2 regions of the Pectobacterium peruviense genome follow, and region 2 is predicted to be linked to the other one. Evidence: predicted binding sites of a transcription regulator. Region 2 holds the regulator's gene; the other holds the start of a gene.

Region 1 (4,220 bases), 920 kb from region 2:
GGCAGCCTCGCTGCACTATTTTCAGACCCTGCTGTTTAATCGGGTCGCTGTGGGTGTTGTTCAGCAACTGCGTATTGATGTAATGGATGCCGCGTTGCGTCAGCCGCTTAGCACATTTGATACACAACCTGTTGGACAGTTGATTTCACGCGTCACCAATGACACCGAAGTAGTTAGAGATCTGTACGTCATGGTGGTGTCAACGGTATTACGTAGTGCGGCGTTGGTTGGTGCAATGCTGGTGGCGATGTTCAGTCTGAACTGGCAGATGGCGCTCGTCGCGCTGATGATTTTCCCCGCGGTCGCAACGGTCATGGTGCTGTACCACCGCTTTAGTACGCCGACGGTGCGCAAGGTGCGAAGCTATCTGGCGGACATTAACGATGGTTTCAACGAAGTGATCAATGGCATGGGCGTCATTCAACAATTTCGCCAGCAGGCACACTTTGGCAAGAAGTTGGGGGCAGCCAGCCATAAACATTATGAAGCGCGTATGAAGGCCTTGCGTCTGGAAGGTTTTCTGCTGCGGCCGCTGCTGAGCTTATTTGCCGCGATGGTACTGTGTGGCTTGTTGATGCAATTTGGTTTTAGCTCGATGGGATCGGTTGGCGTTGGGGTTCTGTACGCGTTTATCAACTACCTTGGCCGCCTGAATGAACCACTGATTGAGTTGACTACCCAGCAATCCATGTTGCAGCAGGCGGTCGTCGCTGGTGAACGTATCTTTGAACTGATGGATGGCAAAAAGCAGACCTACGGCAATGACGAGCGTCCTCTGGTTACCGGGCGTGTCGATATTGACGATGTCTCTTTCTCATATGGCACAGAGAAACGTGTGCTACAGAATATTTCTCTGACGATACCTGATCGCGGATTTGTCGCTTTAGTCGGGCATACCGGTAGTGGGAAAAGTACACTAGCGAGCTTGCTTATGGGGTATTACGCGCCAGATGAGGGTGAAATTCAGCTTGATGGTCGGCCGTTATCGACGCTCTCTCATACCGTTTTGCGCCAAAATGTGGCAATGGTCCAACAGGATCCCGTTGTGCTGGCGGAGTCCATGTTTGTGAATGTGACGCTGGGACGTGATATCAGCGAAGAGGCCGTCTGGCACGTGCTGGAAGTGGTACAGCTTGCTGAACTGGTTCGAGATTTTCCTGAAGGATTGCATACGCGCATCGGCGAACAAGGGAACAACCTGTCTACCGGACAAAAACAGCTGTTAGCGATTGCGCGAGTCTTGGTGCAAACGCCTAAAATCCTGATTCTCGATGAGGCCACTGCGAATATCGACTCAGGTACGGAGCAGGCGGTGCAAAAGGCGCTACGTATCATCAGGGAACAGACGACCTTGATTATCATCGCCCATCGGCTTTCCACTATCGTTGAGGCTGACACGATTATGGTGCTCCATCATGGGCAAACGGTTGAGCGGGGAACGCACGAGCAACTGCTGCAACAGCAGGGGCGCTATTATCAAATGTATCAATTACAGCTAGCCGGAGAGGATCTCGCTGCCATCAGCACGGAATCTTGCCCTGCATAACACGATTATCGGTAATGCCACGGTCTGCACTGCCTCGTATGGTGCAGACCAACAGTCTACGCATCGCTTCGCACCATCAGTAAGCATCGTGATTCTGGTTTTTACTCGCTCTGCACTAAAAATACCCTCCATGCACTAATTTAGTGCAATTCTTGCTCCGAATTCTTCACTATTCCAGTCCTGTCGCGTTTGCTTTTTGCACTTTTCTCTCTCTAATCGCGTTCTCCCTCCTGATTTATGCCAGATAAATCATTTATGGCACACCGTTTGCTTTAATCATGACGTAGACCGACTTCATAGAGTACGTAATCGAACAAGTGGCGGGCGAAAGCCTGAACGTAATGGCTAGGGGGAAGATAAATGAAACTGGTTACTGTGGTGATAAAACCATTCAAGCTGGAAGATGTACGTGAAGCGTTATCTTCTGTCGGCATCCAGGGGCTCACCGTCACTGAGGTGAAAGGATTTGGTCGTCAGAAAGGGCACGCGGAGCTATATCGTGGCGCAGAATACAGCGTTAACTTTTTACCCAAGGTAAAAATTGATATCGCGATTGCAGACGACCAACTGGACGAAGTGATCGACGTCATCAGCAAAGCCGCGTACACCGGAAAAATTGGTGATGGCAAAATTTTTGTCGCCGAGTTGCAAAGGGTTATCCGTATTCGTACGGGTGAAACTGACGAAGCCGCACTTTAACAACACCTAGCGTAGATACGTAAATAGGGATGGATGAAAATGAAAAAACTACTCTCTTCATTAGGTCTCGGTGTGGCGGCATTACTCCCGTCCTGGGCAATGGCTGCGACACCGACGATTGATAAAGCGGATAACGCTTTTATTATGATTTGTACCGCATTGGTACTCTTTATGACTATACCGGGCATCGCACTGTTTTATGGCGGCCTGATCCGTTCTAAGAACGTTCTGTCCATGATGACGCAAGTAAGCGTAACGTTCGCGATGGTCTGTATCCTGTGGGTAGTTTACGGGTATAGCCTGGCCTTCAGCGAAGGTAACGCCTTCTTCGGTGGTTTCAGTACGTTTATGCTGAAAGGCATTGGGATTGAGTCCATCAGCGGCACCTACTACCAGTTTGTGCATGTGGCTTATCAAGCTTCCTTCGCCTGTATCACCGTTGCGTTGATTGTCGGGGCGATCGCTGAGCGTATTCGTTTCTCTGCTGTGCTGATTTTTGTTGGGCTGTGGCTGACATTCTCTTACCTGCCAATGACGCACATGGTATGGGGCGGTGGCTATCTGGCGGCGGATGGCGCATTAGACTTTGCTGGTGGTACGGTCGTTCACATCAACGCCGCGGTTGCTGGGTTGGTTGGTGCTTACCTGCTGGGTAAACGTGCTGGTTTTGGTAAAGAAGCCTTCAAACCGCACAACCTGCCAATGGTGTTTATCGGTACCGCGATTCTGTATATCGGCTGGTTTGGTTTCAATGCGGGTTCTGCGGGTGCTGCGAACGGTGTCGCTGCTCTGGCTTTCCTGAACACGGTTGTTGCAACTGCTGCTGCGATTCTGGCATGGGTTGGCGGTGAGTGGTTGGTGCGCGGTAAGCCTTCTCTGTTGGGGGCGTGCTCTGGCTGTATCGCAGGTCTGGTGGCAATTACCCCAGCGGCGGGTACGGTTGGTGTGGGTGGCGCTCTGATCATCGGTCTGGCTGGTGGTGTTGCAGGCCTGTGGGGCGTAACGGTACTGAAAAGATGGCTGCGTGTGGATGACCCGTGTGATGTGTTCGGTGTTCACGGCGTGTGCGGTATCGTTGGTTGTATCTTGACGGGGGTATTCACGTCGGCATCGCTGGGTGGAACGGGCTATGCAGAAGGTGTGACAATGGCACATCAGGTTTGGGTACAGCTGTTCAGCGTGATTGTTTGTCTGGTGTGGTCTGGCGTGGTGGCATTTGTCGCCTTCAAGGTAGCGGATATGATCGTCGGTCTGCGTGTACCTGAAGAGCAAGAGCGCGAAGGTCTGGATGTTAACAGCCATGGCGAGAGCGCTTACAACCAATAAGTAAGGCAGTTCAGATACAGTGAACAGGCGTGGAGGAAACTCCACGCCTGTTTTGTTTTACGGCTAACGTTGTTCAAACTGCGTTGTTTTAGCGTTGTAATACGGTTTGTCAGCAGATTTACTGCTGGCGACGACGCATCACGCCTTCCTGCACGCTGGATGCAACCAGCACGCCTTCTCGAGTATAGAATTGCCCACGAACGAAGCCACGAGCGCCGGATGCGGATGTGCTTTCCACGGTATAGAGCAGCCAGTCGTCCAGCCGGAAATCACGGTGGAACCACATTGAGTGATCGATCGTGGCGACCTGCATACCCGGTTCCAAAAAGCCAACGCCATGAGGTTGTAAGGCGGTGAGTAGGAAATTGCAGTCAGACGTATAGCCAAGCAGATATTGGTGAATACGCTTATCGTCCGGCAACGGGCTGCTGGCACGGCACCAAACGTGTCGTACTGGCTCGTCTACTTCGCCCTTGAGCGGGTTATGGAATTTAACCGGGCGCATCTCTATCGGGCTGGCCTGAATAAATTTATCGCGAAAGCGGGGTGGAAGAAGATGCTGCATATCTTGTGCGATTTCTTGCTCGGATCTCAGCGCCTCTGGCGGTGCGACATCTGGCATCACATTTTGGTGCTCAAAACCTTCCTC
Region 2 (4,220 bases):
GCGCATCACAACGAATAATGCCCAGGTGAATCTGGTCACACAGGACGTCTCTTCCGATGATGAAGTCACCCTGTACGGCACCAGCTTTACCTCAAGCGGAATGAAAATGCGCGGAAATCTGCGTAACAAAACGGCCGAGTTGATCGAAAAGGTAAAAACCTCTTATGAAATCCAAAACCAATAACCTGATGCGTAACACCCTGATCGCCAGCTCGCTGTTTGCCGTCAGCGTTTCCGCCTTTGCCGTCACCGGCGATAGCAACCAACCTATTCACATTGATTCAGCACAGCAATCTCTAGACATGCAGGGCAACACGGTGACGTTCACCGGCAATGTTGTCGTTAAGCAAGGGACGATTGAAGTGAAAGCCGACAAGGTCGTCGTGACGCGTCCACAGGGCGCGCAAGGCAGTGAAGTGGTGGAAGGTTACGGTAATCCTGTGACGTTCTACCAGATGCAGGACAACGGCAAACCGGTGAAAGGTCACGCGCAGAAAATCCGCTACGAGCTGGCCACTGACTTTCTGGTGCTGACAGGCAATGCCTATCTGGAACAGCAGGACAGCAATGTAAAAGGCGATCGCATCACTTATCTGGTGAAACAACAGCAGATGGAAGCGACCAGCGACAAAGGAAAACGCGTGACGACGGTGTTAGTCCCCTCTCAGCTTCAGGAGAAAGAGAATAAGAACCAGCCTTCTCGTTCTCAGCAACCGCAACCACGGGTCACTGAATAAGTTATGGCAACATTAACCGCAGAAAATCTGGCCAAGGCGTACAAAGGCCGTAAGGTCGTGGAAAACGTCAGCCTCACCGTCAATTCCGGTGAAATCGTCGGCCTGCTCGGGCCGAACGGTGCCGGTAAAACGACCACGTTCTACATGGTCGTCGGCATCGTCCCGCGTGATGAAGGCCGCATCGTCATTGACGACGATGACATCAGCCTGCTTCCCCTGCACGAACGTGCCCTACGTGGCATCGGTTATTTGCCGCAGGAAGCCTCTATTTTCCGTCGCTTAAGCGTCTATGACAATCTGATGGCGGTGTTACAGATCCGTAAAGATCTGACAACCGAGCAGCAGGAAGATCGTGCCAACGAACTGATGGAAGAATTCCATATTATTCATTTGCGCGATAGTCTGGGACAATCGCTGTCCGGTGGGGAAAGACGCCGCGTAGAGATTGCGCGCGCGCTGGCAGCAAATCCGAAATTCATCCTGCTGGATGAACCGTTTGCGGGCGTAGACCCGATCTCCGTACTGGATATTAAAAAAATCATTGAGCATCTGCGTGACAGCGGGCTTGGCGTGTTGATTACCGATCATAACGTCCGCGAAACGCTTGATGTCTGTGAACGAGCCTATATCGTGAGTCAGGGCAATCTGATCGCCCACGGTTCACCGACCGAAATTTTGGCCGATGAACAGGTGAAACGCGTCTATCTGGGCGAAGGCTTCCGACTCTGATAGGGTAATATTTTCTCTTTGCAGTACTTATGGGACGTTAGCGCGATTTATGAAGCAAGGTTTGCAACTCAGGCTTAGCCAGCAACTGGCCATGACTCCACAGCTCCAACAGGCGATCCGCCTGTTGCAACTGTCCACGCTTGAATTGCAACAGGAGATTCAACTGGCGCTGGAAAGCAATCCGTTGCTCGAACAAACGGATCAGCACGACGAAATCGAGTCATTTGAAAAGGCAGATAGCGATTCACTGGATACCGGTGAAGCCCTTGAGCAAAGGGACATGCCGGAAGAATTGCCGCTCGATGCCACCTGGGATGAGATCTACTCCGCAGGCACGCCGTCGGGCACTGGCTCTGACTATCGCGATGAAGAACTCCCTATTTATCAAGGCGAAACCACGCAAACGCTTCAGGATTACCTGATGTGGCAGGTTGAGCTGACGCCATTTTCAGACACCGACGCGGCCATTGCGACTTCTATCGTCGATGCGGTAGACAACACTGGTTACCTGACCGTGCCGCTGGGGGACATCCTCGACAGCATCGGTGACGACGACGTGACGCTGGAAGAAGTCGAAGCTGTACTTAAGCGCGTTCAACGCTTCGATCCCGTTGGCGTTGCCGCCCGCGATCTGCGTGATTGTCTGCTGGTACAGCTTTCTCAATTTGATGACAGCACGCCACGACTGGCCGAAGCGCGCCTGATCGTCAGCGATCATCTCGATCTATTAGCCAACCATGATTTCCGTAGCCTGATCCGCGTTACTCGTCTGAAAGAAGAAGTGCTGAAAGAAGCGCTGGCGCTGATCCAATCGCTCGATCCACGTCCTGGGCAGTCGATCAACACGGGTGAATCCGAATACGTGATCCCTGACGTGCTGGTGCGCAAAGTTCAGGGCGTCTGGGCCGTTGAACTGAATACTGATAGCGTTCCCCGCCTACAGATTAACCAGCAATACGCGGCGTTGGGTAACAGCTCGCGCAACGACAGCGACGGCCAATTTATCCGTAGCAACCTGCAAGAAGCGCGTTGGCTCATCAAAAGCCTGGAAAGTCGCAATGACACGCTGCTGAAAGTAACCCGCTGTATCGTCGAGCAACAGCAGGATTTCTTTGAGCAGGGTGAAGAATTCATGAAGCCCATGGTACTGGCAGACATCGCGCAGGCGGTGGATATGCATGAATCCACTATCTCACGCGTGACGACACAGAAGTTCCTGCACAGTCCACGCGGCATTTTTGAGCTAAAATATTTCTTCTCCAGCCACGTAAATACCGATAGCGGCGGAGAAGCCTCATCAACGGCAATTCGCGCGCTGGTGAAGAAGCTTATTGCAGCGGAAAACCCCGTGAAGCCACTCAGCGATAGCAAGCTTACTGCCTTGCTCTCCGATCAGGGCATCATCGTGGCGCGCCGTACCGTTGCAAAATACCGAGAGTCTTTATCTATCCCACCATCAAATCAGCGTAAACAACTGATTTGATCTCAACAGAGAAGGAAGACACTATGCAGCTCAACATTACCGGACACCACATCGAGATCACTGAACCGCTGCGTGATTTTGTGAATGGAAAATTTGCCAAATTAGAGCAGTATTTTGACCGGATTAATCAGGTCAATGTGGTATTGAGAGTGGAAAAAGTTCAGCAAATTGCCGAGGCCACGCTCCACGTTAATGGTGGGGAGCTGCATGCAACCTCTGAAGCGGAAGATATGTACGCCGCGATAGATTTATTGATTGATAAGCTGGCGAGACAGCTTAATAAGCATAAAGATAAACTTAAGCAGCACTAATTTTCTCCTTTGCCGTTTGGTAAAGGAACAAACTCGGCCCATCTAACATGGTGGGTCGGGATCACCAGAAGTGAAAGCGTCGTTAAGTGAAAATAAAATGAGCCACGATCCCGTATTGCAACTCAGCACCGTATTACGTCCTGAGTGCACCCGAAGCACCGTCCACTGCCAGAGTAAGAAACGGGCATTGGAAATTATCAGTGAGCTGGCCGCTAAGCAGCTCAATATTCCTTCGCAGATTATCTTCGATGCCATTCTCACCCGGGAACGTATGGGCAGTACGGGAATCGGCGGCGGCATTGCCATTCCTCACGGTAAGCTGGAAGACGATAATGCGCTGGGCGCCATCGGTGTTTTCATTCAGTTAGAGCAACCGATCGCTTTCGATGCCATTGATAATCAGGCCGTTGATCTGCTTTTTGCCTTGCTGGTTCCCGCGGAACAATGTAAAACCCATTTACATACCCTGTCGCTTGTTGCCAAGCGGCTGGCGGATAAAACGGTTTGCCGACGCCTGCGTGCGGCGCAAAGCGATGAAGAGCTGTACCAGATTATGACGGAAGCCGGTTGAACCGGATAATCGTCATATTCACGATGACGGGCAATTCGCTGTAGAGTCAGAGAATGCTTGCAATCCGTGCGCTAAGCCGTCATTTTTTTAGCTATACATCACTTTATAAAAACAGCGGCAATGAAAATTCGCCATCACATTGCCAGAGGGGAGTCGTCAGATGGTGCTGATGATTGTCAGTGGTCGCTCAGGTTCAGGGAAATCTGTCGCCCTGCGCGCATTGGAAGATATGGGGTTCTACTGCGTAGATAATCTACCCGTGGTGCTACTGCCAGAACTGGCTAATACGCTTGCGGCACGTAACATTTCCGCAGCGGTCAGCATTGACGTGCGCAATATGCCGGAATCGCCGGAAATCTTTGAGCACGCCATGGAGCAACTGCCACCAA

Evidence for each region. Region 2 encodes sigma-54, which starts transcription at its own class of promoters, with help from an activator protein. Its sites were predicted from a motif close to GTTGGCACANNTTTCGCTNT; they were not measured.
Region 1: glnK (P-II family nitrogen regulator) is a predicted target of sigma-54. The motif match lies at 1,801-1,820, and genes of this name have one in related genera.

What each region holds. Positions count from the first base shown of each region.
Region 1 covers NZ_CP161826.1:3,631,205-3,635,424, reverse strand. The annotation lists gene DUT67_RS16470 (SmdB family multidrug efflux ABC transporter permease/ATP-binding protein) at 1-1,546, shown strand, start outside; gene glnK (P-II family nitrogen regulator) at 1,907-2,245, shown strand; gene amtB (ammonium transporter AmtB) at 2,285-3,571, shown strand; gene tesB (acyl-CoA thioesterase II) at 3,690-4,220, opposite strand, start outside.
Region 2 covers NZ_CP161826.1:4,549,628-4,553,847, forward strand. The annotation lists gene lptC (LPS export ABC transporter periplasmic protein LptC) at 1-184, shown strand, start outside; gene lptA (lipopolysaccharide ABC transporter substrate-binding protein LptA) at 165-737, shown strand; gene lptB (LPS export ABC transporter ATP-binding protein) at 741-1,466, shown strand; gene rpoN (RNA polymerase factor sigma-54) at 1,516-2,949, shown strand; gene hpf (ribosome hibernation promoting factor) at 2,973-3,260, shown strand; gene ptsN (PTS IIA-like nitrogen regulatory protein PtsN) at 3,358-3,831, shown strand; gene rapZ (RNase adapter RapZ) at 3,992-4,220, shown strand, end outside.